2 regions of the Stenotrophomonas sp. NPDC077420 genome follow, and region 2 is predicted to be linked to the other one. Evidence: riboswitches for the same ligand, from Rfam matches in the RefSeq annotation. Region 2 holds a riboswitch; the other holds the start of a gene.
What was found. A riboswitch is a leader RNA that binds a small molecule or an ion and turns the genes downstream of it on or off. The one in region 2 is predicted to bind glycine.
Positions count from the first base shown of each region.

Region 1 (15,796 bases), on a different contig from region 2:
AGGTCACGGCGCAATTTGGAGGTGGTCGACATCAGGGGGACTTCCGTACCGCAACAATAGGAGAAGAATAGCGCACGGGGGCTCAGGCCAGGCCAGCCGCCGCCTCGCGACGGCGTTCACAGCGACGCTCCCAGAACCAGAAGCTGGCGCCAATGGCGAAGAACCCGGCATAGCCCAGTGCCAGGTGCAGCGGGGTGCTGCTGAGCAGCGGCGAGATCACCCCGGCCACCACGGTGTTGATCATCAACTGGATGAACATCTGCATCGACGAAGCCAGGCCGCGCTGGTGCGGGTACATGTCCAGCACTGCCAGTGCCAGGATCGGGAAGATCAGCGCCATGCCGACGCCACCGACGAAGATCGGCAGCACCGCCCATGGCAGCGCGATCTGCCCCACCGCCAGGACATAGGCCAGGTTGACCAGCGCCGACACCGCGCACAGGCCAAAGCCGATGGCCACCTGCCGCTGCGCGGTGATCCGCCCGGCCATCCGCCCGGACAGGAACGACCCCATCGTCATGCCGCCGATGGTGGGAATGAACAACCAGGCAAAGCCGCCCTCGCCCAGCTTCAGGTGCTGCATCACGAACACCGGCGCCGAGGCGATGTACAGGAAGATGCCGGAGAAGTTGAAGGCGCCCGCTGCGGCCAGGCGCAGCAGGCGCGGGTTGCTGCCCATCTGCAGGTAGCTGCGCAGCAGCGCGCCGGCCGACAGCGGCGTGCGCGCTTCGACCGGATGGGTTTCAGGCAGCCACTTGCCCGTGGCCACCAGCAGCACCAGCGCAAACAGCACCAGGAACCAGAAGATCAACGGCCAGTCGCCGCCACCGAGCAGGATCCAGCCGCCGATGATCGGCGCGATCGCCGGGGCGATGCCGAAGATCATCGACACCTGGCTCATCAGCCGCTGCGCATCGGCGCCATGGTAGAGGTCGCGGATCACCGCGCGGCCGACGATCACCCCCACGCCGGCGGTCACGCCCTGCAGCGCGCGGAACACCAGCAGCGTGGTCAGGTCGCGTGACAGCGCGCAGCCGATCGAGGCGGCGATGAACAGCACCAGCCCGCCCAGGATCACCCGGCGGCGGCCGAACGCGTCCGACAGCGGGCCGTGCGCCAGGCTCATCAGCCCATAGAACAGCAGGTACACGCTCACCGTCTGCTGCACGGCGACCTGGTCGACCTGCATGCGCTCGCCCAGCAGCAGGAACGCCGGGAAAATGGTGTCGATCGAGAACGGACCGAACATGGCCAGGCCGGCAAGCAGCAGGGCCAGGCGGCGGTTCGAAGGGGCGGCGGGCGTCATCGGGGGCTTCCGTCAGCGACCGTGCGTGAACGCACGGAAGGCGCCGGCCCGGAGCGGGTGGCGCCTGATGAATACGAGGATCTCCCCATGATAGGCCGTTGGGGCCGCCAGTTCCATGCCGCATACGACATTCAGGTATGGAACACGGTGCACGTTCATCTGCCGGACGGCGGCTGTACAGCGGGGCCCTGGGATATAATCGGCAGGCAACATGGTGGGAGAAGCGGCGTCGTGTGTTCACGTGCCGCTGCCGAAGGCGCAACGCCCGTAATCGCTCAGGCCCGATACCACCCGCAGCAAAACTCTGGAGAGACCGGCCAGTGCCGGCGCCGAAGGGGCACGAAGCACGCCGCCGCGTGCTTCCAAACTCTCAGGCAAAAGGACAGAGGGGCACCCAGGAAGACCGCAGGGTCCGGTGGATCGTTGTCGCCCGCGACACGCCCCGTCCGCGCTTCCGACCGTGCGTGCCCACTCTTTTGGATGCCAGCCATGTCCCAGACCCGCCCCTCAACGGCCGCCCCTTCCCTGCGCGAGCTTGAACACAGCCACGCGTTCGTCGAACGCCATATCGGCCCCAACGACGCCGAAATCGCGCAGATGCTCGAGGTGGTCGGCCACGCCTCGCTGGACGCGTTGACCGACGCCATCGTGCCGGCCTCGATCAAGTCGCCGGCGCCGCTGGCACTGCCCGTGTCGATGACCGAGGTGGACGCGCTGGCCAAGATCCGCGCCATTGCCGACAAGAACCAGGTGTTCCGCACCTTCATCGGCCAGGGCTACTACGGCACGCTGACCCCGAACGTGATCCTGCGCAACGTGCTGGAAAACCCGGCCTGGTACACCGCCTACACCCCGTACCAGGCGGAAATCTCGCAGGGCCGCATGGAAGCGCTGATCAACTTCCAGACCCTGTGTGCCGACCTCACCGGCATGGAGATCGCCAACGCCTCGCTGCTGGACGAAGCCACCGCGGCGGCTGAAGCGATGACCCTGGCCAAGCGTTCGGCCAAGTCGAAGTCCGACACGTTCTTCGTGCACGACGCCGTGCATCCGCAGACGCTGGAACTGCTGCGCACCCGCGCCGAGCCGATGGGCATCGTGCTGCGCGTGGGCACGCCGGCCGAAGCGCTGGAAGCAGACAGCTACGGCGTGCTGCTGCAGTACCCGGACACCTTCGGCCATATCGGCGACTACCAGGCGCTGGCCGATGCCGTGCACGCGCGCGGCGGCCTGGTGGCCGTGGCCACCGACCTGCTGGCGCTGACCCTGATCGCCGCCCCCGGCGAATGGGGCGCGGACATCGTGGTCGGCAACTCGCAGCGCTTCGGCGTGCCATTCGGCTTCGGCGGCCCGCACGCCGCGTTCATGGCCTGCCGCGATGCCTACAAGCGCTCGATGCCGGGCCGCCTGATCGGCGTGTCGGTCGACGCGCAGGGCAATGCCGCCTACCGCCTGACCCTGCAGACCCGCGAACAGCACATCCGCCGCGAGAAGGCCACGTCCAACATCTGCACCGCACAGGTGCTGCTGGCGGTGATGGCCTCGATGTATGCGGTGTACCACGGTCCGGAAGGCCTGACCCGCATCGCCCGCCGCACCCACCGCCTGGCCGCGATCCTGGCTGCTGCCCTGCGGGGCGCCGGCATCAATGTCGGCGAGCACTTCTTCGACACCCTGCACGTCAAGGCGATCGACGCCAAGGCGATCCACGCCAAGGCCGCCGTCGCGCGCATCAACCTGCGTGCGATCGACAGCGAAGCGGTCGGCATCAGCCTGGACGAAACCACCACCCGCGCCGACATCGTCGCGCTGGGCCAGCTGTTCGGCGTGAGCGTCGACGTGGACGCGCTGGACGCGGCCACCGCCGACGCGCTGCCGCCCGCCCAGGTGCGCACCAGCGCCTTCCTCACCCACCCGGTGTTCAACACCCACCACAGCGAGCATGAACTGCTGCGCTACCTGCGTTCGCTGGCGGACAAGGACCTGGCCATGGATCGCACCATGATCCCGCTGGGCAGCTGCACCATGAAGCTCAACGCCACCGCCGAGATGATCCCGGTGACCTGGCCGGAGTTCGCCAACATCCATCCGCTGGCCCCGGCCGACCAGGCCACCGGCTACAAGGAACTGATCGACGGGCTGGAAGCGATGCTGGTGGAATGCACCGGCTACGACGCGGTGAGCCTGCAGCCGAACTCCGGCGCGCAGGGCGAATACGCCGGCCTGCTGGCGATCCGTGCCTACCACCGCTCACGCGGCGAAGGCCACCGCGACGTCTGCCTGATCCCGGATTCGGCGCACGGCACCAATCCGGCGTCGGCGCAGATGTGCGGCATGAAGGTGGTGGTGACCAAGACCGACGCCAACGGCAACGTCGACGTGGAAGACATCCGCGTCAACGCGGAGAAGTACAGCGACCGCCTGGCCGCGCTGATGATCACCTACCCCTCCACGCACGGCGTGTTCGAGGAGGAAGTGGTCGAGATCTGCGAGATCATCCACAAGCATGGCGGCCAGGTGTACACCGACGGCGCCAACATGAACGCGCTGGTCGGCGTGGCCAAGCCCGGCAAGTGGGGCTCGGACGTGTCGCACCTGAACCTGCACAAGACCTTCTGCATCCCGCACGGCGGCGGTGGCCCGGGCGTGGGCCCGTGCGCGGTCAAGTCGCACCTGGCCCCGTTCCTGCCCAAGGTGCTGGGCGGCGAAGGCGACGTGGGCATGGTCAGCGCGGCCAGCTTCGGCAGCGCCTCGATCCTGCCGATCAGCTGGATGTACATCACCCTGATGGGCACCGAAGGCCTGCGCAAGGCAACCCAGGTGGCACTGCTCAACGCCAACTACATCGCCAAGCGCCTGGCCCCGCACTTCAAGACGCTGTACACCGGCCGCAACGGGCTGGTGGCGCACGAATGCATCCTGGACGTGCGTCCGCTGGAGAAGACCTCCGGCGTGGTCGCCGAAGACGTGGCCAAGCGCCTGATCGACTTCGGCTTCCATGCGCCGACCCTGAGCTTCCCGGTCGCCGGCACGCTGATGGTGGAGCCGACCGAAAGCGAATCGCTGCACGAGCTGGACCGCTTCATCAACGCGATGATCCAGATCCGCGAGGAAATCGCCGCGATCGAAGACGGCCGCCTGGACCGCGAGGACAACCCGCTCAAGCACGCCCCGCACACCGCCACCGCGGTGTCGGCCAGCGAGTGGGCGCACGCCTACCCGCGCGAACTGGCCGCCTTCCCGCTGGCCAGCCTGCGCCAGCAGAAGTACTGGCCGCCGGTGGCACGCGTGGACAACGTGTACGGCGACAAGAACGTGATGTGCGCCTGCATCCCGGTCGACGCCTACAAGGAAGACGAGGGTGTGGAGGTCTGATCCTCCTGCCTGATTGAAACGAAGACGGCCCGCGAAAGCGGGCCGTTTTTGTTGGCGGATCTCTTCAGTCCCCGCCCCTGATCATGCGACTACTGCTGCACCATGTACTTCTCAAAGACCGCCAGGGTTTCCGGTGATCCAGAATCACCCGCCCTCTTGTGCGGCGTGTTACCAAAACGTTCGCGCGCAAGCGGGTCTGCACCCCATTCAAGCAGGAGTTCGCACATTTCCTTTTTCCCGTGCCATGCCGCCCAACGTAGCGGTGTTTCCATTTCGCCCCGCGACCCGATGTTCGGATTGGCGCCCGATTGCAGAAGCAAGCGCGTCATGTCGATCAGGTCACGGTACACGGCGTTGGCAAGCACGGTTCTTCCTTCCGGATCCAGCACATCGAGTTCGGCGCCATGCCTGATCAGGCACGCAGCAACGCCAAGGTGGTTGTGATATGCCGCAGCATGGAGTGCGCAATCGCCATCGCCGCTGTGCAGGCTGGGATCCGCGCCCCACGAGATCAGCGCTTCCGCCACCTCGGTACGCCCGTGCAAAGCGGCATACGTCAGCGCACTGGCCCCGCCGCGTGACACACTGTCAACGATGGCCTCGCCATGCAGCCTGTACAGCTCGTTGAGCTTGCCCATATCTCCCGCTATGGCGGCGCGGCTCCACGGTTTTGAATCCGGGTGCGACCGTGCCTCGTCATACGCCTCAAACAGCGACACCATGGAAGGCGTATTTGTGTCGTACATGCAATTTTCCCTCGCGTATTCCCGTGCAGCCACCCCCCGCTCATCCGGAAGATCGGGCTTGATTCCCGGTTGCTGCAGAAGGATCTGGACAACGTGATTCAAGCGCAGTTTCACCGCAAGCAGCAACGGCGTGGTTCCATCGAAAGAACTGCAGAGATTGACGTCCGCGCCGCCAGCCAGCACCGCCTTGAGGGTCGGCAGGTTGTTGCTCTCAATGGCCGATGCCAGCGTCGAGCGCCCCCGGACGACAACGTTCACATCGGCCCCGGCGTTCACCAGCGTCTCCACGGCACGCGCGTTGCCGCGTGCGGCGAACCAACGGAGCGCTGCGGCGGGCGACGGCCCATCGCCGGAAGGTTTGCGGTGGGCGCCAACGAGGATTTTGGCGACCTCCACGCTGCCACGGGTGGCGGCGACAAGCAGCGCGGTATCCTCCTCATCATCGATCGCCGAAACGTCGAAACCCGTCTCCAGCAATGCGTCAATCACCCTGGGCAGGTCGTCGTTCGCCGCCTTGAACCAGAGTGCGTTCCGGGCTGTGCCGTCCATCCGCCCAAGCAAATCGACCACCTCCTGGCGAAAGGCCCGCGACGTACCCGCCATCGCGTCGAGTCCAGCGGCATCAAGTCGACCCCATATCTGCTCTCGCATCTCGGGTGGCAGTCGCAGGAAGGCCCCCTGCAGGCTGCCCTGGCCTACGTGATCCGCGCCCGTGCCGACCGGCTGGAGCGGAGAGGGAGCGTTGGCGAGACTGTTCAGCGCCGATAGCGGACTCAGCTGCCCTCGCTCAGTCGCAAGGGACCGGGTTCCAGCGGTGGTGGTAGCCGGGGTTACGCCGCCCGTGGCGTGCATTGGCATATCAAAACGGTTCCGTGTGTACTGTCCGCGCCGGCCCGTGCTGGGCGGAACGCTGAAAGTGGGGCGCATACTCTCCCTCGCCTCTACTGCCGACGCTTCCAAGGAAGCCTCATCAGAGGCATCTGACTGCGCCAACCGTCGGCGCCATCGATGAAGGAAGACGAGGGCGTGGAGGTCCGATCTTCCTGGCGCGTTGAAACAAGAGCGGGCCGTGTCTTGCTTCCTGTGATGGCATTCTGGAAGCCGCATCAGCACGTCAGAGCTAACCTGCTCGCCCTCACCTGCAATGAAGCGTGGACTGCGGACGATTGAGCCGCGCTGCGCGCGGTTGACACGCATGGCGTGTCACTACGAACCGTGGCGTGCACGGGGACCGATGAGCCCGCCTGCGCGGGCACTGTGATGCAAATGCCGTCGGGAATCAGTCGACCCGGCGGTTGCGGCGTACGCGGCGGGCGATTTCGCTGCTCGCTGCGATCAGGGCAGTGAGTGCGGCCATCGACAGGAACTGCAGGCGGGTCTCCGACTCGGACAGCAGCAGGCCGAAGATCAGCGCCAGCACGCCCAGGCCGAACAGAGTGAGGTAGGGGTAGCCGGTCATGCGGAACGGCAGGCGGGTACCGGCCCGGTTGGCGCGCCGGCGCAGGATCAGCTGCGACAGCAGGGACATGGTCCACACCAGCAGGCAGGTCGAGCCGACGATGTTCAACAGCACCGGCAGTACCTTGCCCGGGAACAGCAGCTCCATCACCGTGGCGGCAAAGCCGAACAGCACGCTGGCCAGCACCGCGATGATCGGCACCTGGCGCGGGTCGGTCCAGCCCAGCACCGCCGGGGCCTCCTGGCGGCGCGCCAGCGAATACATCATGCGCGAGGCGCCATACAGGTTGGCATTCAGCGCCGACAGCAGTGCGATCACCGCGATCAGGGTGATGGCCGTGGCGGCGCCGGGAATGTTGGCCACCTGCAGCACCGCCGCGAACGGCGAGGACAGGCCTTCGCTGGTCCACGGCACCACCGCGATGATCACGCTCAGCGAGCCGATGTAGAACACCAGGATGCGCCAGGCCACCGTGCGGATGGCCCGGGCAATGCTGCGCTCGGGATCTTCGGTCTCGGCAGCGGCCACCGCTACGATCTCGGTCCCCCCGAAGGCGAACACCACCACCAGCAGTGCGGCCCCGATGCCGGCCAGGCCCTTGGGAGCGAAACCGCCGTGCTCGGTGAAGTTGCTCAGGCCCGGTGACGGGACGTCCGGCAGCCAGCCCATCAGCAGCGCCACGCCGATCAGGATGAAGCCGATGATGGCGACGACCTTGAGGATGGCGAACCAGAATTCGAATTCGCCGAAGTTCTTCACCCCCAGCAGATTGATCGCAGTGAAGAACAGCATGAAGGCCAGCGCGGCCATGGGTACCGGAATGGCGGGCCAGACCGTGGCCAGCAGGCCAGCCGCACCCACCGCTTCGGCGGCGATCACGATCACCAGCTGCACCCACCACAGCCAGCCCACCGTGGCCCCAGCGGTGGCGCCCATGGCGTCAGCGGCGTACACCGAGAACGCGCCGCTGGTCGGCTTGGCGGCGGCCATCTCGCCCAGCGCGTTCATCACGATGATCACCAGCGCGCCGGCGACCAGGTAGGAGAGCAGCACGGCCGGTCCAGCGGCCTGCACACCCACCCCCGAGCCCAGGAACAGGCCAGCGCCGATCGCGCTGCCCAAGCCCATCATGATCAGCTGGCGGGGTTTGAGCGCGTGCTCGAGGCGGGCGGGAGCGGAAGAAGCGGAGGCGGCCGGAGTCTGGGATGCGGGCATCGGTGTCGGAGGCGGGCAACAGGTGCGACACGATACCCTTTCCGGGCTGTCGCAGGCATCCCACCCAGGTCAGGGTGGGTCAGGCGTCGGCGCGTTCGGCGATCTGGGCGCGATAGGCCCGGGGCGACACCCCGACCTCGGCCTTGAACTTGCGGGTGAACGCGCTCTGGTCAGTGAAGCCGCAGGCCTGACCGATGCTGGCAATGGTCTCGCTGCCGTGCAGCAGATGCACCGCCATCTGGATGCGCAACCGGGTCAGCACCTGCTGGGGGGTCATCTGGAACACCTTGCGGAAGGTGCGCTCCAGCTTGGAGAGCGAGAACCCGGTGATGTCGAGCAGGGTCTGCATGCGCACGTTCTCGGCGTAGTGCGCGTTCAGGTGGGCCAGCGCCAAGCGCAGCTGTTCGTACTGGGTGCCCAGGCTGTCCTTCTGGCCCAGGTCGCGCGAGATGCCGATCAGCCCACGGATCTGCCCGTCCACCAGCAATGGCCGTTTGCAGGTCAGGCACCAGCCCGGTTCGCGGTTGGCGAACAGGTGCAGCTCCATCAGGTTCTCGATCACCTTGCCGGCCAGCACCTGGGCGTCCTGGGTGGCGTAATCGGCGCCCAGCCCGGTCGGGTAGATCTCGGCGGCGGTGCGCCCGATCACCTCTTTCCGCGACTTCAGCCCCAACCGCCGCAGCATGGTCTGGTTGATGTGCGTATAGCGACCGTCGCGATCCTTCATGAAGAACAGCACGTCGGGAATCGCATCGAACAGCGCTTCGATGTCGGCAGGTTCAACACGCATGGGCGGGCGCAGGCAGGAGGGGCACGCCCCCAAGGATACCTGCCGCGCGCCTGCCAGGCGCCCCGGCGTGAAGCGCAGGTGCAAGCCGGGTCGGGTTCTCCGACCCACGATTAACACGCATCACGCCAGTGTTGGGGATCAAACCCCCCTCGCCAGCCCGGAGTCGCCTGATGGCCACCAGCAAGCCCCGCACCAAACCCGCCCCGCCCTCCGACGCACGCGGCGAGGGTGACGAACTGCACCAGCGCGCCGGCGGTGGCCATCCCGCGCTCACCACCAACCAGGGCATTCCGGTTGCCGACAACCAGAATTCGCTGCGTGACACCCCGCGCGGCCCGACCCTGCTGGAAGACTTCATCCTGCGCGAGAAGATCACCCACTTCGACCACGAGCGCATCCCCGAGCGCATCGTGCATGCCCGCGGCAGCGCGGCGCATGGCTACTTCGAGCTGACCCGTTCGCTGCAGGACTACACCCGCGCCCGTGTGCTGACCGAAGTCGGCGTGCGCACCCCCGTGTTCACCCGCTTCTCCACGGTTGCCGGTGGCGCCGGCTCGGTCGATACGCCGCGCGACGTGCGCGGCTTCGCCGTCAAGTTCTACACGCCCGAGGGCAACTGGGACCTGGTGGGCAACAACATCCCGGTGTTCTTCATCCAGGACGCGATCAAGTTCCCCGACCTGATCCACGCCGTGAAGATGGAACCGGACCGCGCCTTCCCGCAGGCGGCCAGTGCGCATGACACGTTCTGGGACTTCGTGTCGCTGATGCCCGAGTCCATGCACATGATCATGTGGGCGATGAGCGACCGCGCCATTCCGCGTTCGCTGCGCATGATCGAAGGCTTCGGCATCCACAGCTTCCGCCTGCTCAACGAGCAGGGCGAGTCGACCTTCGTGAAGTTCCACTGGCGCCCGAAGCTGGGCCTGCAGTCCACGGTGTGGGACGAAGCGGTGAAGCTGCAGGGCGCCGACAACGATTTCCACCGCCGTGACCTGTTCGAAGCGATCACCGGCGGCGATTTCCCCGAGTGGGAGCTGGCGGTACAGCTGTTCACCGAGGAACAGGCCGAGGCCTTCCCGTTCGACCACCTGGACTCGACCAAGATCATCCCCGAGTCGCTGGTGCCGCTGACCGTGATCGGCCGGATGGTACTGGACCGCTGGCCGGACAACTTCTTCGCCGAAACCGAGCAGGTGGCCTACTGCCCGGCCAATGTGCCGCCGGGCATCGACTTCAGCAACGATCCGCTGCTGCAGGGCCGCCTGTTCTCCTACCTGGACACCCAGCTCAGCCGCCTGGGCGGCCCGAACTTCCACCAGATCCCGGTCAACGCACCGAAGTGCCCGTTCGCCAACCACCAGCGCGACGGCCACATGCAGATGGCCATTCCCAAGGGCCGCGTTGCCTACGACCCGAGTTCGCTGCAGGGCGACAGCCCGCGCGAAACCGCCAGCGGCTTCCCCAGCCACGCCACGCCGGCCGATGACGGCCGCAAGGGGCGCGTGCGCGCGGCCAGCTTTGCCGACCACTACAGCCAGGCACGCATGTTCTTCCGCAGCCTGGAAGCGCCGGAACAGGCGCACGTGGCCTCGGCGCTGGTGTTCGAGCTGTCCAAGGTTGAAACGGTGGCCGTGCGCGAACGCACCGTGAGCCACCTGCGCAACATCGACGAGTCGCTCGCCAAGCGCGTGGCTGATGGGCTGGCGATGCCGGCCCTGCCCGCGCCCGCCCCCACCGCCACGCCCGCCCAGGACATGCCCAAGACACCGGAAGTGCGGGTCATTGGCCGCACCAAGGATCTGCTCATGGGGCGTTGCGTGGGCATCCTGTTCGACGAGGGCTCGGATGCAGGCCTGATCGCCAACCTGCGCAAGGCCGCCGAGAAGGCCGGCGCCAAGGTGAAGCTGGTCGCCCCGAAGGTAGGCGGCGGCAAGCTGAGCGACGGCAAGCTGCAGCCGGCGGACGGCCAGCTCGCCGGTACGCCGTCGGTGGTGTTCGACGCGGTGGCCATCGTGCTCAGCGCCGACGCGGCCAAGCGCCTGTCGAAGGAGTCTGCAGCGATCGATTTCGCCGCCGACGCCTGGGCCCATCTCAAGGCGATCGCCGCCGACGAAGGCGCCCAGCTGCTGCTGAAGACGGCACGCGTGGGCAAGGACAACGGCGTGGTGGAAGCCGAAGACGCAAAGGGTTTCATCGCCGCCGCCGCGACCCGCCAGTGGGCCCGCGAACCCAAGGTGCGCACCCTCGCCTGACCCACCCCGGCAGGAGCGGACGGTAGATCCGCCCCTGCATTGCAACCGGTAGAGCGGACCGTTGGTCCGCTGCTCCCTGAAGAGAGGACGATTCCATGCCCCGCGGAGACAAATCCAGCTACACTGACAAGCAGAAGCGCCAGGCCGAGCACATCGAGGCAAGCGAAAAAGCCGAAGGCCGGAGTGAAGAAGCGGCCGAGCGCATCTCCTGGGCGACCGTGAACAAGCAGGACGGCGGTGGCAGGAAGGCGCCTGCGAAGAAGGCGGCCAGGAAGACCACGAAAAAGGCTGCTTCAAAGAAGACTGCAACGAAAAAGGCTGCTACGAAGAAGACTGCTACGAAAAAGGCTGCTACGAAAAAGGCTGCTACGAAGAAGGCTGCTTCAAAGAAGACTGCTACGAAAAAGGCCGCTTCAAAGAAGGCTGCTACGAAGAAGGCTGCCACGAAGAAAGTTGCTTCAAAGAAGGCTTCTTCAACGAAGACCGCTGCGAAGAAGGCTCCTGCAAAGAAGGCTGCGACCAGGAAGACCGCGACGAAGAAGGTTGTTGCGAGGAAGACTGCTGCGAAAAAGGCGGCCGTAAAGAAGGTAGCCCGGAAAGCGGCGAAGAAAACCGCAACAAAGAAGGCAGCGGCCCGGTAGGAGCGGTTTCCCAGACACCAGGACACGGTCCACGCGCTTTGACGCATGGAACAGATGCCGAAACACGCTCCCTGAACCAGCACGGGGTGTCGGCAGAACCGGCACCCCGTTGTCGTTACAGGCCTCCGCTTTGGCGCTACGGCACCCAGCGGGAATCGGCGATACTCGGGCATCACCGCTGGAAGCGACTACCGGGGACCACGACCCATGAAATCTGCACGCTCACTGGCCGCCATGGCCCTGCTCCTGCCGTTGTCCGTGCTTGCGCAGACGGGGCAGCCCGACGCCACGGGCAGCAGCATGCCGCTGACCTCCGCCACGCAGACCAGCGAAGGCTTTTCCGCCTCGATGGTGATCACCGCCGACCCCGACTGGCAGACGAAATGGGAGTCCCCGCCCGACGTGGCGCCCCGCTTCGACCTGGCCACCGAGGTCAAGGAAGGCGGTTCGCTCTACATCCTGTCGTTCCTGTCCAATCCCATGCTGGATGCTGCGGGCATGGCGCAGGTGCGCTGCGACCTGCGCATCAGCAAGCCGGACGGCAGCCTGAGCGGCGACGAGCACGACCTGCCCTGCTTCGTCACCGCGCTGCAAACCGACCCGAAGCTGGTCTACCTGTCTACCGTTGGCGTGAAGTTCACTGCTGAAGCCGGTGATCCGAAAGGCACCTGGACCGTGGCGATCACCGTGCGCGACACCCTGCGCAACGTGGCTATTCCGCTGCGATCATCGTTCGAGATGCGCTGACCGGGAGTACGACGGCCGGCTTGGCTGCCAGCACCCCCGATTGCATGCCGTTGATGGCCGAAATGGGCACCGCCTCGGCGCGGCGCTGCTTTGGCCACCATCGCTGGGGCCCGCAGTGCAGATCGCATCGCTTCACAGACCTCGATCAGATCGAGCACCAGCCGTTCGGTGCTGAGGCTTATCTATTGCAGCTGAGCCAGCATGTCGTTGACCGGGCCATGGATGATCGCTCGGAGCAATCGGGCCTCGCCCGGATCCACGGCCCGGGCGGCGCCGTCTTCGTACTCGTTGTAGAGCCTGCCAACGTGCGCTTGAACTCGCTCAAGCAGGTAATCCAGCTCGCGTTCTGCTGCACGGGCGTTGATTCCGATAGTTGCGCCGAACGCTACGACAGGGCCGCGGGTCAATTGTCTGTAGGGCAAGCCTCCAGGTGACGTGACCGGGATATCGTTCCCCCACGCATTGCCTGGCGCGTAGATGCTTGTGCAGATCAGGTCGTAGTGCGGCGCCAGCACCCATCCATCGGCCCCGCCGAGGAAGCTCAGGTTCTTCAGGTGTGCGTCGGAGTTGCCCGTGATCAGGTTGAACAGCCACCACCGGTAAAGTCGGGCGCGTGTGTCGGCTTTATGCACGCAGAGTTCGATGAGCGCATTCAATGCCGCCGGCGTCGCTTCCCTGTACTTGAATACTGCGTCCAGGGAAAGCATCTGGCACGCGTCCAGCACGGGCAGACGTTCAACCGGTGTTCGGAAGGTGCGATCAAAGCGCCGGACCAGGTACACAGCCTCAGGAACGCGTCGAATGGTCACTTCCGCCGCATCCATTCCTACAGCCGATGCCAGTCGCATCACAAACCACTCGTTGATGGTGGTCTGCCAGTAATGGTCCGGCTGCGGGTGATCCGGCTTGAGGATATGGGTGGAAGGCTCGGATCCTGCCGGCTCGAAAATGCCTTCCTCCCGCACTGTCACGGCAAGCTTGTGCTGCGCACCCGCCAGCGACATACGCTTGGGTGCATCATGGCTCAAGGGAACCTGGGGCAGGCGCCGGATCCGCTCAGAGAGGGCGTCATCCGTCAGCGGCTGGAGGCTGGCAGGTGAAAGCACCTCGCCCTCGGCCAGCAACGTGAGGGCTCCCGCGGATTCGCGGCCGTAGAATTGCAGTAATCCGAAGTTGTCGGCGGCATCCACGCGCGCATCCTGCGCGAGGAGGACCTTCGCGCCTTCCTCTGGCAGCAGGTTGCTGAAGAACCACTGGACCGGTCGGAGCGATGCTCCGTCGAGGATGGAACCTTGTGAGCGACGAATGGCGGGTGACAGGTCACCCCCTTCCCACGCGGGTTCGTAGTCGAACCGCCAGATGTTCCCTTCTTCGGAGAGCCGACCTACCAACGCTGTATCCAGCCAGACACACAGCAGACGCCGCGAGGATGCGTTCATCCGGCACCGGACCGCTTTGATCTGGGCTCCATGACCGCGTCCGGGACCTGCAGCGTGACGTTGATTCCCAGCTCATCCAGCGCGCGGAGCACTCTGCCCAGCTGTACCGACGGTTTCCCGCGCTCGGCGTCGCGCATGAACACATGGCTGGAGTCGATGTATGCGGCCAGATCGTCCTGGCGGATCCCTTGGTTGCGGCGGACACGACGGATGATTTCGCCAATGTCTTCAGGGGTTTTCACCTTGATGTCGATCACGGTCGTTGCCACCGAATCTAAGCAGTTGTTTCTATCATGCGAGATGATGTGGGGGTTTGCAACGATTTCTAAACAGCTATTTCGAAATAGCGGCCTTGGGGACTGGAATCCATCTAAACGAAACAACAGCTTCGAAATACCAGTCCTTGCCCGATGGGTAGGTTCTTCCCCTACCTCCGCCCCCTGCGGGGCAGAAAGCAGAAGCCCCGCTTTCGCGGGGCTTCTTTTGCCGGCCAACGGCCGGCGCTACCGGGGTTCGGTATTTCGCATTGCCAGGCAGGGCCTGGCACTACGGTTACGCGAACGGGTCCTGCAGGACCATGGTGTGGTCGCGGTCCGGGCCGGTGGAGACGATGCTGATCGGGCAACCGGCCAGTTCCTCCAGCGCGCGCAGGTAAGCGCGGGCCGCGGCCGGCAGCTTGTCCCACTCGGTGATGCCGTGGGTGTTCTCGTTCCAGCCCGGGAATTCCAGGTACACGGGAGTGCACTCTTCCCAGCCCTGCGCGTCCAGCGGCGCGTACTCGGTGCGCTTGCCACGGTATTCGTAGGCGATGCAGACCTTCAGCTTCTCCATGCCGTCGAGCACGTCGAGCTTGGTGATGCACAGGCCGCTGATGCCGTTGATGGCCACGGCGCGCTTGAGCGCGACGATGTCCATCCAGCCGCAGCGACGCGGGCGGCCGGTCGAGGCGCCGTACTCGGCACCGCGGTCGCGGATGCCCTGGCCGATCTCGTCGTCCAGTTCGGTCGGGAACGGGCCACCGCCGACGCGGGTGGCATACGCCTTGGCGATGCCCAGCACGTAGTCGATCGCGTCGGCGCCCACGCCGGCACCGGCCAGCGCACCACCGACGGTGGTGTTGGAGCTGGTCACGTACGGGTAGGTGCCGTGGTCGATGTCCAGCAGCGCGCCCTGCGCACCTTCGAACAGCACGCGCTTACCCTGCTTGCGCAGGTCGTGCAGGATGCCGGCCACGTCGGACTTCATCGGCTGCACGTATTCGCCGAAGGCCAGCGCTTCGTCGTAGGTCTTCTGGAAATCGACCGCGTCGGTCTTCAGGTAATTGGTCAGCACGAAGTTGTGGTAGTCCAGCGCGGTGCGCAGGAGCTCTTCGAGCTGGGCCGGGTAATGCAGGTCGGCGATGCGGATGCCGCGACGCGCCACCTTGTCTTCATAGGCCGGGCCGATGCCACGGCCGGTGGTGCCGATCGCCTTGCCGCCGGCGGCGCGTTCGCGCGCCTGGTCCAGGGCGATGTGGTACGGCATGATCAGCGGCGCGGCCGGGGAGATCTGCAGGCGCGAACGCACTTCCACGCCGGAGGTTTCCAGCTCGGCGATTTCCTTCTGCAGGGCGGCCGGCGAGATCACCACGCCGTTGCCGATCAGGCACAGCGCGTCTTCGCGCAGGATGCCCGACGGGATCAGATGCAGCACGGTCTTCTTGCCATTGATGACCAGGGTATGGCCGGCATTGTGGCCGCCCTGGAAACGCACTACGGCACCGATTTCCTCGGTGAGCAGATCGACGATCTTGCCCTTGCCTTCATCGCCCCACTGGGCACCAA
Region 1 is NZ_JBITVZ010000016.1:508-16,303, forward strand. Features, by position in the region: gene ACIGII_RS14970 (hypothetical protein) at 1-32, opposite strand, end outside; gene ACIGII_RS14975 (multidrug effflux MFS transporter) at 83-1,306, opposite strand; glycine riboswitch at 1,601-1,702, shown strand; gene gcvP (aminomethyl-transferring glycine dehydrogenase) at 1,787-4,681, shown strand; gene ACIGII_RS14985 (ankyrin repeat domain-containing protein) at 4,771-6,030, opposite strand; gene ACIGII_RS14990 (amino acid permease) at 6,707-8,101, opposite strand; gene ACIGII_RS14995 (PAS domain-containing protein) at 8,181-8,891, opposite strand; gene ACIGII_RS15000 (catalase) at 9,062-11,146, shown strand; gene ACIGII_RS15005 (histone H1-like repetitive region-containing protein) at 11,242-11,787, shown strand; gene ACIGII_RS15010 (hypothetical protein) at 11,995-12,534, shown strand; gene ACIGII_RS15015 (HipA domain-containing protein) at 12,717-13,973, opposite strand; gene ACIGII_RS15020 (transcriptional regulator) at 13,970-14,230, opposite strand; gene ACIGII_RS15025 (adenylosuccinate synthase) at 14,526-15,796, opposite strand, start outside.
Region 1: another riboswitch for glycine. It lies ahead of gcvP (aminomethyl-transferring glycine dehydrogenase); the one in region 2 lies ahead of ACIGII_RS06990 (trimeric intracellular cation channel family protein).

Region 2 (15,796 bases):
GCGGTCGAAGGTGATGCGCGCGCCGATGCGCAGCCCGAGTGGCAGCGGGAATCGCATGGCGCCGCGCGCCTGCGTTGGCGCCACCGGCATGGCGGCAGGCTTCCCGAACAAGCGGTTGAAGAATGTCATGCAGTGGCCAGGGCGGCAGCGGGCGATGCAAGGGACGAGGCGAACACGGCGGCCGGTTCGATCCGTTGCTGGCGCAGGTAATACAGGACATCGCCCGGCGCCACCGCGGTGGATTCGGGAGGATTCAACGTCGGGACACCGCCGCGCGCGCAATGGCCGAGCAGGTTGGCGCGCTCGAGGCGGAACGCGTCGATCAGGCCGCCATAGCTGCGCAGGGGTCCCGCCGGCACCGCAACGCTGAAGTTGGTCATGCCGGTATCGCCCGCGCACAGCATGTCCATCGTCAACGCGGACGTGCCGGGATCCTGCGCAGCGCGCGCCATGATGTCGGCCGTCAGCGGGCGGGTCACTTCAATGGACGGATAGTGGGCGAGCACCAGCCGCGACGGCGCAACCGCGTCGAAATACGCCACGACCGGGCAGTCCAGCGCCAGCGCGCCCACCGCCAGGGTGGCCGAGATGGCCAGGTCGTCGTTGGCGCAGTACACCAACACCCGCCCGGCCGTGGTCATGGAGGCGCGCGCGTACACCGCCGGATCGGCGTAACTGGGAACGTTGACGAAGCGCACCAGGCCGTTGTTGGGATGCGGATGCTCTTCCAGGCCGGTCGCCACGATGACGATACCCTCGTCGTCGGTCGCGGTGTCGCTCAACAGCAGGTGGACCAGGCGGGTGGATTCTGCTCCCCGCCATCCGACCAGCACGGTGTGGCCGGCCATGTCATACGCCATCTTGCCCATGTGATGTCTCTTCCAGAAAGCCAGAAGTGCGCCGCTCAGCTTGGCCAGCGTCGCGGCAAAGGTCGCCACTGCCACCGGCATCACGAACAACGCGGTGATCAGGCGTCCCTGGGTCAAGCCCGGGGACAGGTCGCCATACCCGATGGTGGTGGCGGTCGTGACGTAGAAGTACACGAAGGCATGCCACGCGGTGAGTTTCTCCTCGCCGCTGGCCGCGAGCAGGCACCAGCTGGCCAGCATGTGGACCAGCAGCACCGCCGCCAGTATCGGCCAGCTCACCCGCCGTACATGCAGGCGGAAGGCACTGGCCAGGCGCTGGATCAGGAACATGCCGCCCCCGAGGGTCAGTGCTGGCCGTCGCGCGGGCTGATCACCCCGACCAGCACGTCTCCCTCGGCTATCGGCACGGTGCCGGGCAGCAGGCCCGACGCCTGCTGCGGCAGCTGCCGGGGCTGCTTGAAGCGCGCCAGCACCGCTGCGGCACTGGAGGAATCTTCCAGCAGCCCGGCGGCCGCGAGCTTCCGGTTGAGGTCGCCATCGCCGGTCTCGGCCTCCAGTTCTTCAGCGGCGAGCATCTGGGCGCCCTGCTGGGCCTGGCGTGCCTTGATCCGCTCCAGCGAGCCCAGCGCGGTCGACATTTTGCTGCTGGCCCCGGCGTGGCGCGACGCGATGGCGGCCTGGGCACGTTGTACGGTATCGGTAGCCTTGACCTGGTCGACCTGCGCACGCATCTGCTTCAGCCGCGATTCGGTCCTGGACACCGTTGAACGCAGTGTGGCGATGCTCTGGTCCAGCTGGGCCCTGGCGTCGCGCGCACTGGCCTGCTCGGTCTCCAGCGGCGCCATTTTTTCCGCGACCTGCAGCGCGAGGGCTTCGTCGCCCTTGCCCAATGCGCCTTCGATATAGCGACTGTACTCGGCGATCTTGCGGTCGCGCGCGGCGATCTCGTTCTCGCTGAGCTTCGACTGACCCATCAGCCGGGCCAGGTCGACCTTGGACCGGTCCAGCTGGGTCGCGGCATCGCGGATTTCCTGGTCGAGGATCGTCAGCGCCTTGGCATCGACGATCTTCTCGCCTGCCTCGTGTGCGGTGCCGCGGAACAGCGTGACCAGCTTGAGAAAAATGCTCATCGATGAGGCCTCAGACGAAGTAGGGGCGCAGTGCTTCGACTGCGTCGATCGTGTTGGCGGCAAGCGCCTGGATTTCTTCGTCGATGGCGTCGATACCCGAGCGGGTCGACAGCTCGCCGAAGACGACGTAGTTCTCCACGCCATCGGCATCGGTGGTGATGCCCAGGTTCGACAGCGGGTTGATCGGGTTCAGCCGCATGCACGCGGCATCAAGGCCTGCCACGTCCGACACCTCGCTGGCTGGCACCAGGATCGTGGACACCACGATCTGCTCACCGGAGACCGCGATGATGATGTCCAGGTCACCGAACTCCTGCAGCTCGACCCGGACCGCAGGGGTCAGGCCTTCGATCAGTTCGACGCGCACGCCCTCGTTGCCGGCATGGCGTTGGCCCAGCTGGGCATGGATGTCGTGGATGCTCAAGGACATGGGACAGGTTTCCTGTGGTGGTGGGTTGGCAGCAGGACGGCCGGCTGCGCGCGTGCCGCCGGCGTAACCGGCAGCGCACTGAATCAGGTAAGGGGGGGTATAGCAGCGCGGGCCGCGGCGCGGTGGTCGCGCGGGTCCTGCGTTCACGGCGGTCCCGCACTCCTGGCGGGCATGTCCTTGTGCCTGTCTCCTGGTATGCCCGTTGGGGCTGGCCAAGCTTAGCGTTACGCCCGGTTCGGTGGAAGTGGCTTTCGCGTCGTCCGTCCCGGCACAGGGAAAGCGGCGAAAACGCCGCCGTTACGGGCGCTGCAGCCAGGCCAGCTTGCGGGCGCGCGGCTGGCGCTTGAGCTCGCATTCCGCCCTGGAGGCCGCCGACCGGTCAGGGTAGGCGCGCATCGCCAGCAGCTTCAGCGGCGGATTGGCGCGGGTGTAACGCGCGCCCTTGCCGCTCAGGTGGGCCTGGAACCGCGCCTCCACGTCATTGCTGATGCCGGCGTAATAGCTGCCGTTGCGACATTCGAGCAGGTACACGTACCAGGGGGCGGGTTCAGCGGGCATACCGGGATTATCCACCGGCACGGGCACGCTGGCTGCTAGAATCGGCCCCGGATGCAGGAGAGAGGCGCCGCGCCGGCGCCCGCCGAAGGCGCAGGCTCCCATAATCGCTCAGGCCGGTGGCGCGACACGCCATCAACCATGCATCCAACACGCCGATCTGGAGAGAGGTCTTCAATGACCCGCCGAAGGGGCACGTGGCCTGGCCACTGAACTCTCAGGCAAAAGGACAGCGGGAGCGGCAACGGAATCCCACCCCATGACAGTGCTGCGGCGCTGGCGCGTGCGCGTTTCCGTCCCTGCCTTCCCTCCGGAGCCGCTGCATGCTGCTGTCCATCATCTACCTCATCGCCATTTCCGCCGAAGCCATGACCGGTGCGCTGTCTGCCGGTCGTCGGCGCATGGACCTGTTCGGCGTGGTCATCATCGCCTGCGTCACCGCCCTGGGCGGCGGTTCGCTGCGCGACATCGTGCTGGGCCACTACCCGCTGGGCTGGGTCAAGCACCCCGAGTACCTGGGCTTCACCATCTGTGCGGCACTGATCGCCACCTGGGTGGCACGCTGGATGCACCACTTCCGCCGCACCTTCCTTGTGCTCGATGGCCTGGGGCTGATCTGCTTCACGCTCATCGGCTGCGCGGTGGCGCGCGATGGCGGCCACGCCGCACCCATCGTGCTCATCGCCGGCATGCTGACCGGCGCTTTCGGCGGGGTGCTGCGCGATGTGCTGTGCAACGAAGTGCCGCTGATCTTCCAGAAGGAACTCTATGCGGTGATCACCCTGCTGACCGGTGCGGCATGGCTGGGCCTGCTGGAACTGGGGGTGTCGCTCAACGCCGCCACGCTGGGGTGCCTGGGCGGCGGCTTTGCGTTCCGCCTGCTGGCGATCCACTTCAAGTGGGAAATGCCGAAGTTTGTGTACCGCGACGAGGTGCATTGAAGCGCACCGACCAGCGGTCGTCACTTACGCTTGGTGGCTGAGGGGCAGCATCAGCGTGAGCGGGTGGATGGGTGAAGCGATGAAACCGTGCTTGAGGTAGAACGCCTTGGCGGGCTCATTGATGGCATGGCAGAGCAACGCGCGTGCGCCGACCTGAGCGCACGCCTGCAGCGAACGCAGCACCGCATCCTTCAACAAACCCTGGCCAATGCCCTGTCCCGCCCTGTCCTCATGTACCGCCAACCGCCCCAACACGATGACCGGAACAGGATCGGGCATGTTGCGGCGCATTCGTCCGGGCGCGGCTTCATGCGCTATGGAGCCGGCTGAGAGCGCGTAGTAACCGACAACGCGACGCTGCTCGTCGCAGGCCACGAAGCATCGTGATGCGCCGGATGCCTGGTTCTGGCGTGCACGTTCAAGCAGCCATTTCGCCAGGGCGGGAGCGCTGCAGCGGACGTCATCCAACAGATGATCCGCGTGCAGCGGTGTTGGAGCGGAGAGCCACAAGGGCTCAGCGTTCCCAGGGCGCCGGCGTGCTCAACAACCGGCGCAGGGCAAGGTTGTCCTCCAGCGGTGCGTCCAGCAGCGCGTTGAAGCGCTGCACCTGCTCGGCATTCAACGTGAACTGCGTCTGGTCGGCCAGCACCTCTCGCGCCCGGTCGCACGCGGCATCCAGGATGAACTCGGTGCGATTCAAACCACTGATCTCTACTGCACGATCGATCAGAGCCTGCTTATCGGCGGGTGCGCGGAAATTGATGACTTTGCTTGCGGTTCCCATGGGAAGCACTCGCACGTTGCTGGATTGTGCATACATCGTACATACAACCTGTAGGCCCCTCAAGTGGGGCCTGCAGTGTCCGCTTCCGGCCGCGCAGTATCCAATTGATTCTATTCAATAAAAGCAGACTTCCGATAGCGCCTTACTTTCGTGGCGCCGGCGGACGCCGGGCGGCCTCCGGGGTCAAGCCGCCTCGGCCAGTCGCCGTGCGCGCCGCGCACGCACGGCCTGGGCCAGCGCCTCCAGCACCTCCAGCGAACTGTCCCAGCCGATGCAGCCATCGGTGATGCTCTGGCCGTAGACCAGCGGCTGGCCTTCCACCAGGTCCTGGCGACCGGCGACGAGGTGGCTTTCCACCATCACGCCCACGATGCGTTCTTCGCCTGCCATCAGCTGTGCATTGATATCGGCGATTACTTTCGGCTGGTTTTCGGGATTCTTGCTGCTGTTGGCGTGGCTGGCATCAATCATCAATCGCGCCGGCAGCTGCGCCTTGGCCAGCGTCTGACTGGCGGCATCCACGCTGGCTGCATCGAAGTTGGGCACCTTGCCGCCGCGCAGGATCACGTGGCAGTCCGGGTTGCCGGCGGTGGCGACGATGGCGGTGTCGCCCTGCTTGGTGACCGACAGGAAGTGGTGCGGATTGGAGGCGGCGCCCACCGCATCGGCGGCGATCTTGATGTTGCCGTCGGTACCGTTCTTGAAGCCCACCGGGCACGACAGCCCCGACGCCAGCTCGCGATGCACCTGGCTTTCGGTGGTGCGTGCGCCAATCGCGCCCCAGGCAACCAGGTCGGCGATGTACTGCGGCGAGATCACGTCCAGGAATTCCACGCCGGCCGGCAGGCCCAGCTTGTTGATGTCGCGCAGCAGGCCGCGCGCAACGCGCAGGCCTTTGTTGATCTGGAAGCTGCCATCCAGGTCGGGATCGTTGATCAACCCTTTCCAGCCCACGGTGGTGCGGGGCTTTTCGAAGTACACGCGCATGACGACTTCCAGCTCGCCGGCGTAGGCATCGCGCAGCGGCTTCAGGCGCTGGGCGTACTCGATGGCCGCCACCGGGTCGTGGATCGAGCACGGCCCGATCACCACCGCCAGGCGGTCGTCGCGACCGTGCAGGATCTCGTGCAATGCGGCGCGCGAGGCACTGACCGTGGCGGACGCTTCGTCATCGCAGGGCAACATCGCCAGCAGCTGGGCCGGCGGGGTCAAGGGTTCGATCTTGCGGATGCGCAGGTCGTCGGTGTGCGGGGGCATGGGGGTGTCTCCTGGAAGGTAGGGGTCCCCAGCGCGGCGGCAACAAAAAAGCCGCCAGGTGCGCTGGCGGCTTTCGGGAATGCGTCTGAAGGTTTCTTCAGGGTGAGCGCATGCCTTCCTCCGCCGGTGGCTTCGGAAAGTAATACCAAAAGTAGGAATTGGCGGGGCGTGCGTTCATTGGGGACTATTGATAGCACAGCTTTTGTGCGACGCAAAATGTTTCATTCGCAACTGGGAACGCCGCCGGGCGGCGCGCTACGATCCGCGATGATCCCCGGAGGAGTGCCGAGCATGCGCCCGTTCGTCCTGATCCTTTCCCTGCTGTTGCCCGCCCACGAGGGCCTGGCAGCCCCACCCCCCTTGCCCACTGCCGCAGCGGTGGATGCGGAAATGCAGCGGTTGATGCAGGCCACCCATGCCCAGGGCCTGGCCCTCGCCGTGGTCGATGGCGGCAGGGTGGTACAGGTGCACGCGGCGGGCAAGCGCAATGCCAGCGGCGATCCCCTGCAACCAGACACCATTATGTACGCCGCGTCGCTGACCAAGGCCGCCTTCGCCTACATGGTGCTGCAGCTGGTGGATGAGGGGGTGATGGACCTGGACCAGCCCATCGCCGACTCCCTCGACCGACCGCTGCCGGACTATCCGCCCGACGCGCGCTACGCGCCATGGCCGGACCTGAAGGACGACCCGCGCTGGCGCCAGCTGACCCCGCGCATGCTGCTCAGCCACCGCAGCGGCTTTTCCAACTTCGCCTTCCTGGAGCCGGAAGGGAAACTGCGGCTGCATTTCGACCCGGGCACGCGCTACGCGTATTCCGGCGAGGGGCTGATCCTGCTGCAGTTCGTGCTGGAACAGGGAATCGGCCTGGACGTGGGCAGGGAAATGCAACGGCGCGTGTTCGACCGCCTCGGCATGACCCGCACCAGCATGACCTGGCGCGCCGACTTCGCCGGCAACCTCGCCGATGGCTGGACGATGGACGGCAGCACTGAACCGCATGACGAACGCAGCCGGGTACGCGCCGCCGGTTCCATGGATACCACCATTGCCGACATCGCCACGCTGGCCGCCGGACTGGTGCGCGGCGAAGGACTCTCCGCCGGCAGTCGGCGCGACCTGGTCCGCGCGCAGTGGCCGATCACCACCGCCTCGCAGTTCCCCACCCTGCAGGAAGAACTGCCGCCGTTGCAACGTCGTGCAGGCCTGGCCGCGGGCCTGGGGGTGGTGGTGTTCGAAGGGCCGCAGGGCCACGCGTTCTACAAGGGCGGGCACGACGACGCGGTGGGCAACACCCTGGTCTGCGTGGAACGCGGCCAGCGCTGCGTGGTGATCCTGGGCAACGACGTGCGCGCCGAAGCGGCGTTCCCGGCACTGGTGCGCTTCGTGCTCGGCGACACCGGCGCACCGTGGACCTGGGAATACGGCAACAAGACCTTCGTCCGGTAGCGCCGTCGACCGGACAAACGAAAACCCCGCCTTGCGGCGGGGTCTTCATGTACAGCACGACAGGATGTCGCGTGTGCGGGGACCTTAGAAGTCCATGCCGCCCATGCCACCCATGCCACCCATGCCGCCACCGGCCATGGCCGGCTCATCCTTCTTCGGCGCTTCAGCCACCATCGCTTCGGTGGTGATCATCAGGCCGGCAATGGACGCGGCGTTCTGCAGGGCCGAACGGGTCACCTTGGTCGGGTCCAGGATGCCGAACTCCAGCATGTCGCCGAACTCGCCATTGGCGGCGTTGTAACCGTAGCTGCCGGTGCCTTCCTTGACCTTGTTCACGATCACCGACGGCTCTTCGCCGGCGTTGGCGACGATTTCGCGCAGCGGGGCTTCCATCGCGCGCAGGGCGATCTGGATGCCGTGGTTCTGGTCTTCGTTGGCGCCCTTCAGGCCGGCCAGCGCGGTGACCGCACGGACCAGGGCCACACCGCCGCCCGGCACCACGCCTTCTTCGACCGCTGCACGGGTCGCGTGCAGGGCGTCGTCGACGCGGTCCTTCTTTTCCTTCATTTCGATTTCGGTCGACGCGCCGACCTTGATCACGGCAACACCGCCGGCCAGCTTGGCCACGCGTTCCTGCAGCTTTTCACGGTCGTAGTCCGACGAGGTGTCTTCGATCTGGGTCTTGATGCGGGCCACGCGCGATTCCACGGCAGCCTTGTCGCCCAGGCCGTCGATGATCGTGGTGTTTTCCTTGGAAACCTGCACCTTCTTGGCGCGGCCCAGGTCGTTGATGGTCGCCTTTTCCAGCGACAGGCCGATCTCTTCGGAGATCACGGTGCCACCGGTCAGCACGGCCATGTCTTCCAGCATCGCCTTGCGACGGTCGCCGAAGCCCGGCGCCTTGACGGCCACGACCTTGACGATGCCACGGATGGTGTTGACCACCAGGGTGGCCAGCGCTTCGCCTTCGACTTCCTCGGCCACGATCAGCAGCGGCTTGCCAGCCTTGGCGACGCCTTCCAGCACCGGCAGCAGGTCGCGCACGTTGGAGATCTTCTTGTCGTGCAGCAGGATGTACGGATCATCCAGGTCGGCAGTCTGCGACTGCTGGTTGTTGATGAAGTACGGGGACAGGTAGCCGCGGTCGAACTGCATGCCCTTGACCACGTCCAGCTCGTTTTCCAGGCCCGAGCCTTCTTCAACGGTGATCACGCCTTCCTTGCCGACTTCCTTCATCGCTTCGGCGATGATGTTGCCGATCGACTCGTCCGAGTTGGCCGAGATCGTGCCGACCTGGGCAATGGCCTTGTCGTCAGCGGTGGGCTTGGAGATGTTCTTCAGCTCGGCGACGGCGGCCACCACGGCCTTGTCGATACCGCGCTTGAGGTCCATCGGGTTCATGCCGGCGGCAACGGCCTTGGCGCCTTCGCGGATCAGGGCCTGGGCCAGCACGGTGGCGGTGGTGGTGCCGTCACCGGCGTCATCATTCGTACGCGAGGCGACTTCCTTCACCATCTGCGCGCCCATGTTCTCGAACTTGTCGGACAGTTCGATTTCCTTGGCGACGGACACGCCGTCCTTGGTGATGGTCGGGGCGCCGAAGCTCTTCTCGAGCACGACATTGCGGCCCTTCGGGCCCAGGGTGGCCTTGACGGCATTGGCGAGAACGTTGACGCCGCGCACCATGCGCGAACGGGCGTCTTCACCGAAACGAATTTCCTTGGCAGCCATTGCGATTACCTTTTCTGTAGAGCCACGCCAGGCGTGGCTGAATCAATAGGGGATGTGCAGAGCCGGGCGCTGCCCGGCTGAACGAGCGACGCGGTCTCAGCCAACGATGGCGAGGATGTCGTCTTCGCGCAGCACCTTGTATTCCACGCCTTCACTCTTGTAGCTGCTGCCGGCGTACTGGCCGTAGATGACCTTGTCACCCACCTTCAGCGACGGCTGGCGCACGCTGCCGCTGTCCAGCGGCTTGCCCGGGCCCACGGCCACGACTTCACCCTTGGTCGACTTTTCCTTGGCCGAGTCCGGAATGACGATGCCGCCGGCGGAAATTTCGTCGGCTTCGATCGGCTTGACCACAACGCGGTCGTGAAGCGGCTTGATGTTCATGTGGGACCTCTTAAGTTATTGATTGGTCTGAAAAAGTCCGGCGATGTTAGCACTCACCCAGGGTGACTGCCAGCGTCGCTCGCGAAAAAACCCGCCATGCGGGACAGGGCAGAGATGGAGGCCTGCCCTGCCCTTTCAAGGGGGTGCATGCAAATTTCCCTCCCAGCGCCGGACGCCTCGGCAGCATTCGCCAAATTCTTGACGCACGTCCCAGTGTGGCGTGTCCAGATGGGCATATCGATAGATGTGTCATATGGATTGGCTAGATTCACTCGGCAAAACCCAATCACAAGGAGACGTAGATGAGGTTGCTCACACCGCTGTCCCTGGGGTGCCTGTTGGCGCTGGCGACCAGCCCGGCCCAGGCCGACGTATTCATCAATGAACTGCATTACGACGACAGCACCGCGGCCGGCGATGTCGGCGAAGCGATCGAGGTGGTCGCCACCGGCGGCGAAGACCTCGCCGCCTACACCGTGTACCTGTACAACGGCAGCACGCCCTCGGCCGCCACGGTCTACGCCAGCAACCCGGTGCCCGTCGGCACCGCCGCCAGCTGCGGCAAGGCCAGCATCGCCACCGTCACTTACCCCACCAATGGCCTGCAGAACGGCGCCAACGACGGCATCGCCCTGGTCGACGGCAGCGGCAAGGTGGTCCAGTTCATCAGCTACGAAGGCACGGTCACCGCCGCCGCCGGCCCTGCCGCCGGACTGACCAGCCAGAACATCCCGGTCAGTGAAACCAACAGCACCGCGCCGGGCACCTCGCTGCAGCTCACCGGCAGCGGCAGCCAGTACGCCCACTTCACCTGGGCGGCTTCGGCCGCGCAGACCTTCGGTGCCTGCAACAACGGCCAGGCCTTCAACGGCGGTGGCGGCACCGGTCCGAACACCCCGCCTTCGGTACGCACGACCACGCCGGAGCAGGGCGCCACCACGTTCCCGGCCGCGGCTGATCTGGCGGTGACCTTCAGCGAGAACGTCACCGTTAGCAGCGGTGCCTTCGTGCTCAGCTGCGGCCAGTCCGGCAGCGTGCCGCTGACCCATGCCGGCAGCGGCACGACCTTCACCCTGTCCACCGACACCGCGCTGGTCGCCGGTGAAGCGTGCCGGTTCGACATCCGTGCGGCCCGGATCAAGGACGCGCAGGGGGCCCGGCCGGCCGCCGACACGCGCATCGCGTTCAACGTGGCCGCCGGCGGTGGCGGCGATCCGGGTCCCGACCCGGGCCCGGGCAGCTACTACGCGAAAGTGAACACCTCCAGCCCCAGCCAGCTGCGCTGCTCGCTGCACGCCACCATCAAGGGCCACACCGCGTATCCCTACAGTGGCTCGGGTACCAGCACCTGGACCATCCTGGAGATTGCCGACGAGGATCCCAACAACAGCGGCAGGATCCTGGACGCCTACCGCAACCGCAGCTATGCCAAGGTCAGCGACCGCGCGGGCACCGGCAGCGGCCTGACCTACAACCGCGAGCACACCTGGCCGAATTCACTGGGTTTTGCCAGTACCACCGGCGACAAGGGTCTGCCGTACGCGCCCTACACCGACACCCACATGCTGTACCTGTCCGACACGCAGTGGAATGCCGATCGCGGCAACAAGCCGTTTGCCAACTGCGACGCCAGCTGTGGCGAGCGCGCCACCGAAAACAACAATGGCCAGGGCGGTGGCAGTGGTGGGTACCCGGGCAACTCCAACTGGGTGCGCAGCCCGGATGGCAATACGGGCACCTTCGAAGTGTGGCGCCAGCGCAAAGGCGACATGGCGCGTGCGGTGATGTACATGGCGATCCGTTATGAGGGCGGCAAGGATGCGGCCACCGGGCAGTCCGAACCGGACCTGGAGTTGACCGACGACCGCAGCCGGATCGTCAAGACCTCGTCCTCGCCGGCCTACATGGGCCTGCTCTCCACGCTGATCGACTGGCACCTGGCCGACCCGCCGAGCGCGGCCGAAAAGGCCCGCAACGAGGTGATCTTCAGCTTCCAGGGCAATCGCAACCCGTTCATCGACCATCCGGAGTGGGCTACCCCGGCGTTGTTCACGTCGGCCAAGCCGGCGACCTGCGAGCTGGCGGACTGACGATGCCCGAGGTCCGGCCAGCGGCCGGGGCTACGGGTCGGGGATGGAGCCGGTCCCGTTGGGACCGGCTCCATCCGCATTACAATCGGGGGTCATGTCGACCCCCGATTCCGTATTCATGCTGTTCACCACCTGCCCCGACGCGGCCACTGCCGCGCGGCTGGCGCAGGCGCTGGTGGAAGAACGCCTGGCCGCGTGCGTGACCCGGCTGGACGGGGCGCACTCGACCTATCGCTGGCAGGGCGAGGTCACCGAGGACCACGAGGTCCAGCTGGTGATCAAGACCACCGGCAGCCGCCTGGATGCGGCCATCGCCCGCGTGCAGGTGCTGCACCCGTATGAACTCCCCGAGTGCATCGCGGTCGAAACCCGCGCTGGCCTGCCGGCCTACCTGGATTGGATTCGGGCCCAGACCCGAGAGGAAACCGATTGATGTCGCTGTCTGGTCGTTTTGCCGCGCTGTGCGCGCTGTTCGTGATGTCCCTGCCGGCGCTGGCCGTCAGCGAGAAAGATCTGCTGCCGGTGGATGAGGCGTTCGGACTCAGCGCGCAGGCGCGCGACCGGGGCGCCATCGAGATCAGCTGGAAGATCGCGCCAGGCTATTACCTGTACCGCCACCGCACCACGGTCAAGGCCGATGCCGCGTTCACTGCGCAGGCCCTGCAGATGCCGGCAGGCGAAAAGCACCATGACGACTTCTTCGGCGAAGTGGAAACCTATCGCGAGCGCCTGGTGGCGGTACTGCCCGGCAAGGCCGCCGAGGATGCCGGTACGGTCACCCTGGAAGTGCGCTACCAGGGCTGCGCCGACGCAGGCGTGTGCTATCCCCCGCAGAAGCGCAGCCTGCAGGTGAAACTGCCCGGCGGCAGCGCGCGCGGCGACAGTGCGGTCACGCCCGCCTTCGGCGGCGCGGCAGGCTCGCCATTCACGTCCCCGCTGTCGGCTGCCGACACGGGCACCGGCCTGCGCCTGCCGGGCGCTGCCAGCACGGCGTCGCTGCCGCTGCCCTCCGAGCGTGCGTTCGGCTTCGAGGCGATTGTCGACGACGGCAATACGCTGCTGCTGCGTTTCAGTCCGGCGCGCGGCTACTACCTGTACCGCGACCGCACCTCGCTGAAGCTGGAAGGCGCGCCCGGCATCCAGGCCGATACGCCGCGCTGGCCAACGGCCAAGGCGCACCGCGACGAACACTTCGGCGATGTGTCGGTGTACTTCGACCAGACCGACGTGAAGCTGCCGTTGCGGCGCAGCGTGGCCGACGCTGCCGATGCCACGCTGGTGATCACCTTCCAGGGCTGCCAGACCGACGGCATCTGCTACCCGCCGATGACGCGTCGGGTGAAGCTGGCGCTGCCGGCCGGCAAGATCAACGCGAGCGCCGGCGATGCCGCCCGGCGCAGCGACGTGATCGCGCCGCTGGTGTCCCGCGACAAGCGCGCGCAGGCGCGCGACGCCTCGGGCATCGCCACCCAGCCGATGCTGATCCGGCCGAACGCGCCCGGCCTGGACGCGGCCCAGGCCGCTGCGCCCGATGCCAGCGGCGACAACGCGCAGCGCACCCGTCCACCGGGCAGCAGCGGCGCTGCCCCGACCACCCTGATCGCCGCGCTGCTGCTGGCCCTGGCCGGCGGGCTGGTCCTCAATCTGATGCCGTGCGTGCTGCCGATCCTGTCGCTGAAGGTGCTGGGCGTGGCGCAGAGCGGGGAAAGCCGGCAGCGCGCGCGCAGCCATGCCCTCTGGTATACCGCCGGCGTGCTGGTGGCGTTCGCGGCGATCGGCGCACTGGTGCTGGTCCTGCGGGCTGCCGGCCAGGCGGCCGGGTGGGGATTCCAGCTGCAGCACCCCTGGTTCATTGCCGCGCTGGTGTACCTGATGTTTACCGTGGGCTTGAGCCTGTCCGGCGTGTTCACCCTGGGCGGCAGCCTGGGCGGCATCGGCCAGTCGCTGGCCTCGCGCAGTGGCCCGGTCGGCGACTTCTTCACCGGCGTGCTCGCCTGCGTGGTGGCCAGCCCGTGCGTAGCGCCGTTCATGGGGGCCCCGCTGGCCTATGCGTTCACCGCGCCCGCGCTGCCGGCAATGCTGGTGTTCCTGGTGCTGGGCCTGGGCCTGGCGCTGCCGTTCCTGCTGATCGGCTTCGTGCCGTCGCTGGCCCGTCGCCTGCCGCGACCGGGTGCGTGGATGGAAACCCTGAAGCAGGTGCTGGCGTTCCCGATGTACGGCACCGCCCTGTGGCTGCTGTGGGTGCTGGGCAAGCAGCGCGGCGTGGATGCGATGGCACTGGTGCTCGCCGGGCTGGTGGTGGTGGGCCTGGCGCTGTGGTGGTTCGAACGCAGCCGCTGGCGCAGCCACCGGGTAAGCGCCGTATTGGCGCTGGTGCTGCTGATGGGTGCGCTGGTTCCGGTGTGGGCGGTGACCCGCATCGACGCCCCGGGCAAGGCCGCCGTGGCCACCGCCGACAACGTCGTGGCCTACTCACCGCAGATGCTCGACCGCCTGCGCCAGGACAACCGCGTGGTATTCGTCAACATGACCGCCGACTGGTGCGTCACCTGCAAGGCCAACGAGCGCGCGGTGCTGGGTACCCATGCCTTCGAGGAAACCCTGCGTCGTACCAACGCGGTGTACATGCGTGGCGATTACACCAATGTCGATGAGGACATCACCGCCTTCCTGGACGAGCACAAGGCGGTGGGCGTGCCGCTGTACGTGGTGTACGGCCCGGGCGCGCCGCCTACCGTGCTGCCCACGGTGCTGACCCAGGCGCTGGTCGAGGAAGCGCTGCTGCGTACCGCGCGATGAGCACGACGCCGCCCCGCACCTCGTTGATGGTGGTGGCGGCGCTCGCCGCGGTGCTGGGGTTGGGCACCGGCGTGTACTACGTGGCACGCACGCCACAGGAAACGCGGTTTCCCGCGGTGGACCGCCCGGCCGCCGCGCCGGCCCAGCCCGGCGATGCGATGCCGGCCATCACCCTGCCGGACGTGGATGGCACGCCCGTGGACTTCGCCCGCTTCGGTGGCCGCCCCCTGCTGATCAACGTGTGGGCCAGCTGGTGCGGCCCGTGCGTGGAAGAGATGCCCATGCTGGCCGCGTTTGCCGCTGCACAGCCTGCCGATGGCGTGCAGGTGGTGGGCTTGGCCATCGATACGCCGGACGGCGTACGCGATTTTCTTGACCGCGTGCCGGTGGCCTACCCTGTCGTGATCGAGCAGCCTGCGCCGGATGACGCCAGCGTGCGCTTGGGCAACGCCCAGGGTCTGCTGCCATACACGGTGCTGGTGGGTGCGGACGGGAAGATCGTCAAGCAGAAGCTGGGGCCTTTCGCAGACGGGGAGGTCGAACGGTGGGTGGGAAGTACCGACCAACGGTCGGTACCTACCGTCGGGGCGCCGGCGACTACGCGGTAGGTGCCCACCGTTGGTGGGTACGGATGCCCACTCAGGCGAAGAACCGCCGCAGGTAGCCCGCTGTCCTGCCGGCCTTCGACCGGCTCACCTGCTCTGGCGTTCCTTCCGCCACGATCTGCCCGCCCTGCTCGCCGGCGCCCGGGCCCACGTCGATCACCCAGTCCGCATCGGCCACCACGCGCAGGTCGTGTTCGACCACCACGACCGTGTTCCCGGCATCGACCAGCCCGTGCAGCTGCGCCATCAGCTTGTCCACGTCGGCCGGGTGCAGGCCGGTGGTGGGTTCATCCAGCACGTACAGGGTGGTGCCGTGCTGGCTGCGCTGCAGTTCGGTGGCCAGCTTGATGCGCTGCGCCTCGCCGCCCGACAGCTCGGTGGCCGGCTGCCCCAGCCGCAGGTAGCCCAGGCCGATGTCGCGCAGCAGCTGCAGCGGGCGCTGTACCACCGCTTCATCGGCGAAGAACGCCAGCGCTTCCTCCACCGTCATGGCCAGGACCTGCGCGATATTGCGGCCGCTCCATTCCACCTCCAGCGTCTTCGCGTTGTAGCGCTGGCCGTGGCAGGTCGGGCATGGCGCGTAGACGCTGGGCATGAACAGCAGCTCCACGTGTACGAAGCCCTCGCCTTCACAGGTGTCGCAGCGTCCCTGGGCGACGTTGAAGGAAAAGCGGCTGGCGCTGTAGCGACGCGCCTTGGCCATGCGCGTACCCGCAAACAGTTTGCGCACGTGGTCGAACAAGCCGGTGTAGGTGGCCAGGTTCGACCGCGG
Region 2 is NZ_JBITVZ010000005.1:102,626-118,421, forward strand. Features, by position in the region: gene ACIGII_RS06965 (DUF2491 family protein) at 1-129, opposite strand, end outside; gene ACIGII_RS06970 (potassium channel family protein) at 126-1,199, opposite strand; gene ACIGII_RS06975 (PspA/IM30 family protein) at 1,214-1,999, opposite strand; gene ACIGII_RS06980 (DUF2170 family protein) at 2,010-2,429, opposite strand; gene ACIGII_RS06985 (GIY-YIG nuclease family protein) at 2,727-2,987, opposite strand; glycine riboswitch at 3,039-3,113, shown strand; glycine riboswitch at 3,135-3,225, shown strand; gene ACIGII_RS06990 (trimeric intracellular cation channel family protein) at 3,308-3,925, shown strand; gene ACIGII_RS06995 (GNAT family N-acetyltransferase) at 3,950-4,393, opposite strand; gene ACIGII_RS07000 (DUF1778 domain-containing protein) at 4,440-4,745, opposite strand; gene ACIGII_RS07005 (3-deoxy-7-phosphoheptulonate synthase) at 4,893-5,966, opposite strand; gene ACIGII_RS07010 (serine hydrolase domain-containing protein) at 6,258-7,415, shown strand; gene groL (chaperonin GroEL) at 7,500-9,146, opposite strand; gene ACIGII_RS07020 (co-chaperone GroES) at 9,243-9,530, opposite strand; gene ACIGII_RS07025 (endonuclease) at 9,833-11,620, shown strand; gene cutA (divalent-cation tolerance protein CutA) at 11,715-12,053, shown strand; gene ACIGII_RS07035 (protein-disulfide reductase DsbD family protein) at 12,053-14,419, shown strand; gene ACIGII_RS07040 (TlpA family protein disulfide reductase) at 14,416-15,027, shown strand; gene ACIGII_RS07045 (excinuclease ABC subunit A) at 15,059-15,796, opposite strand, start outside.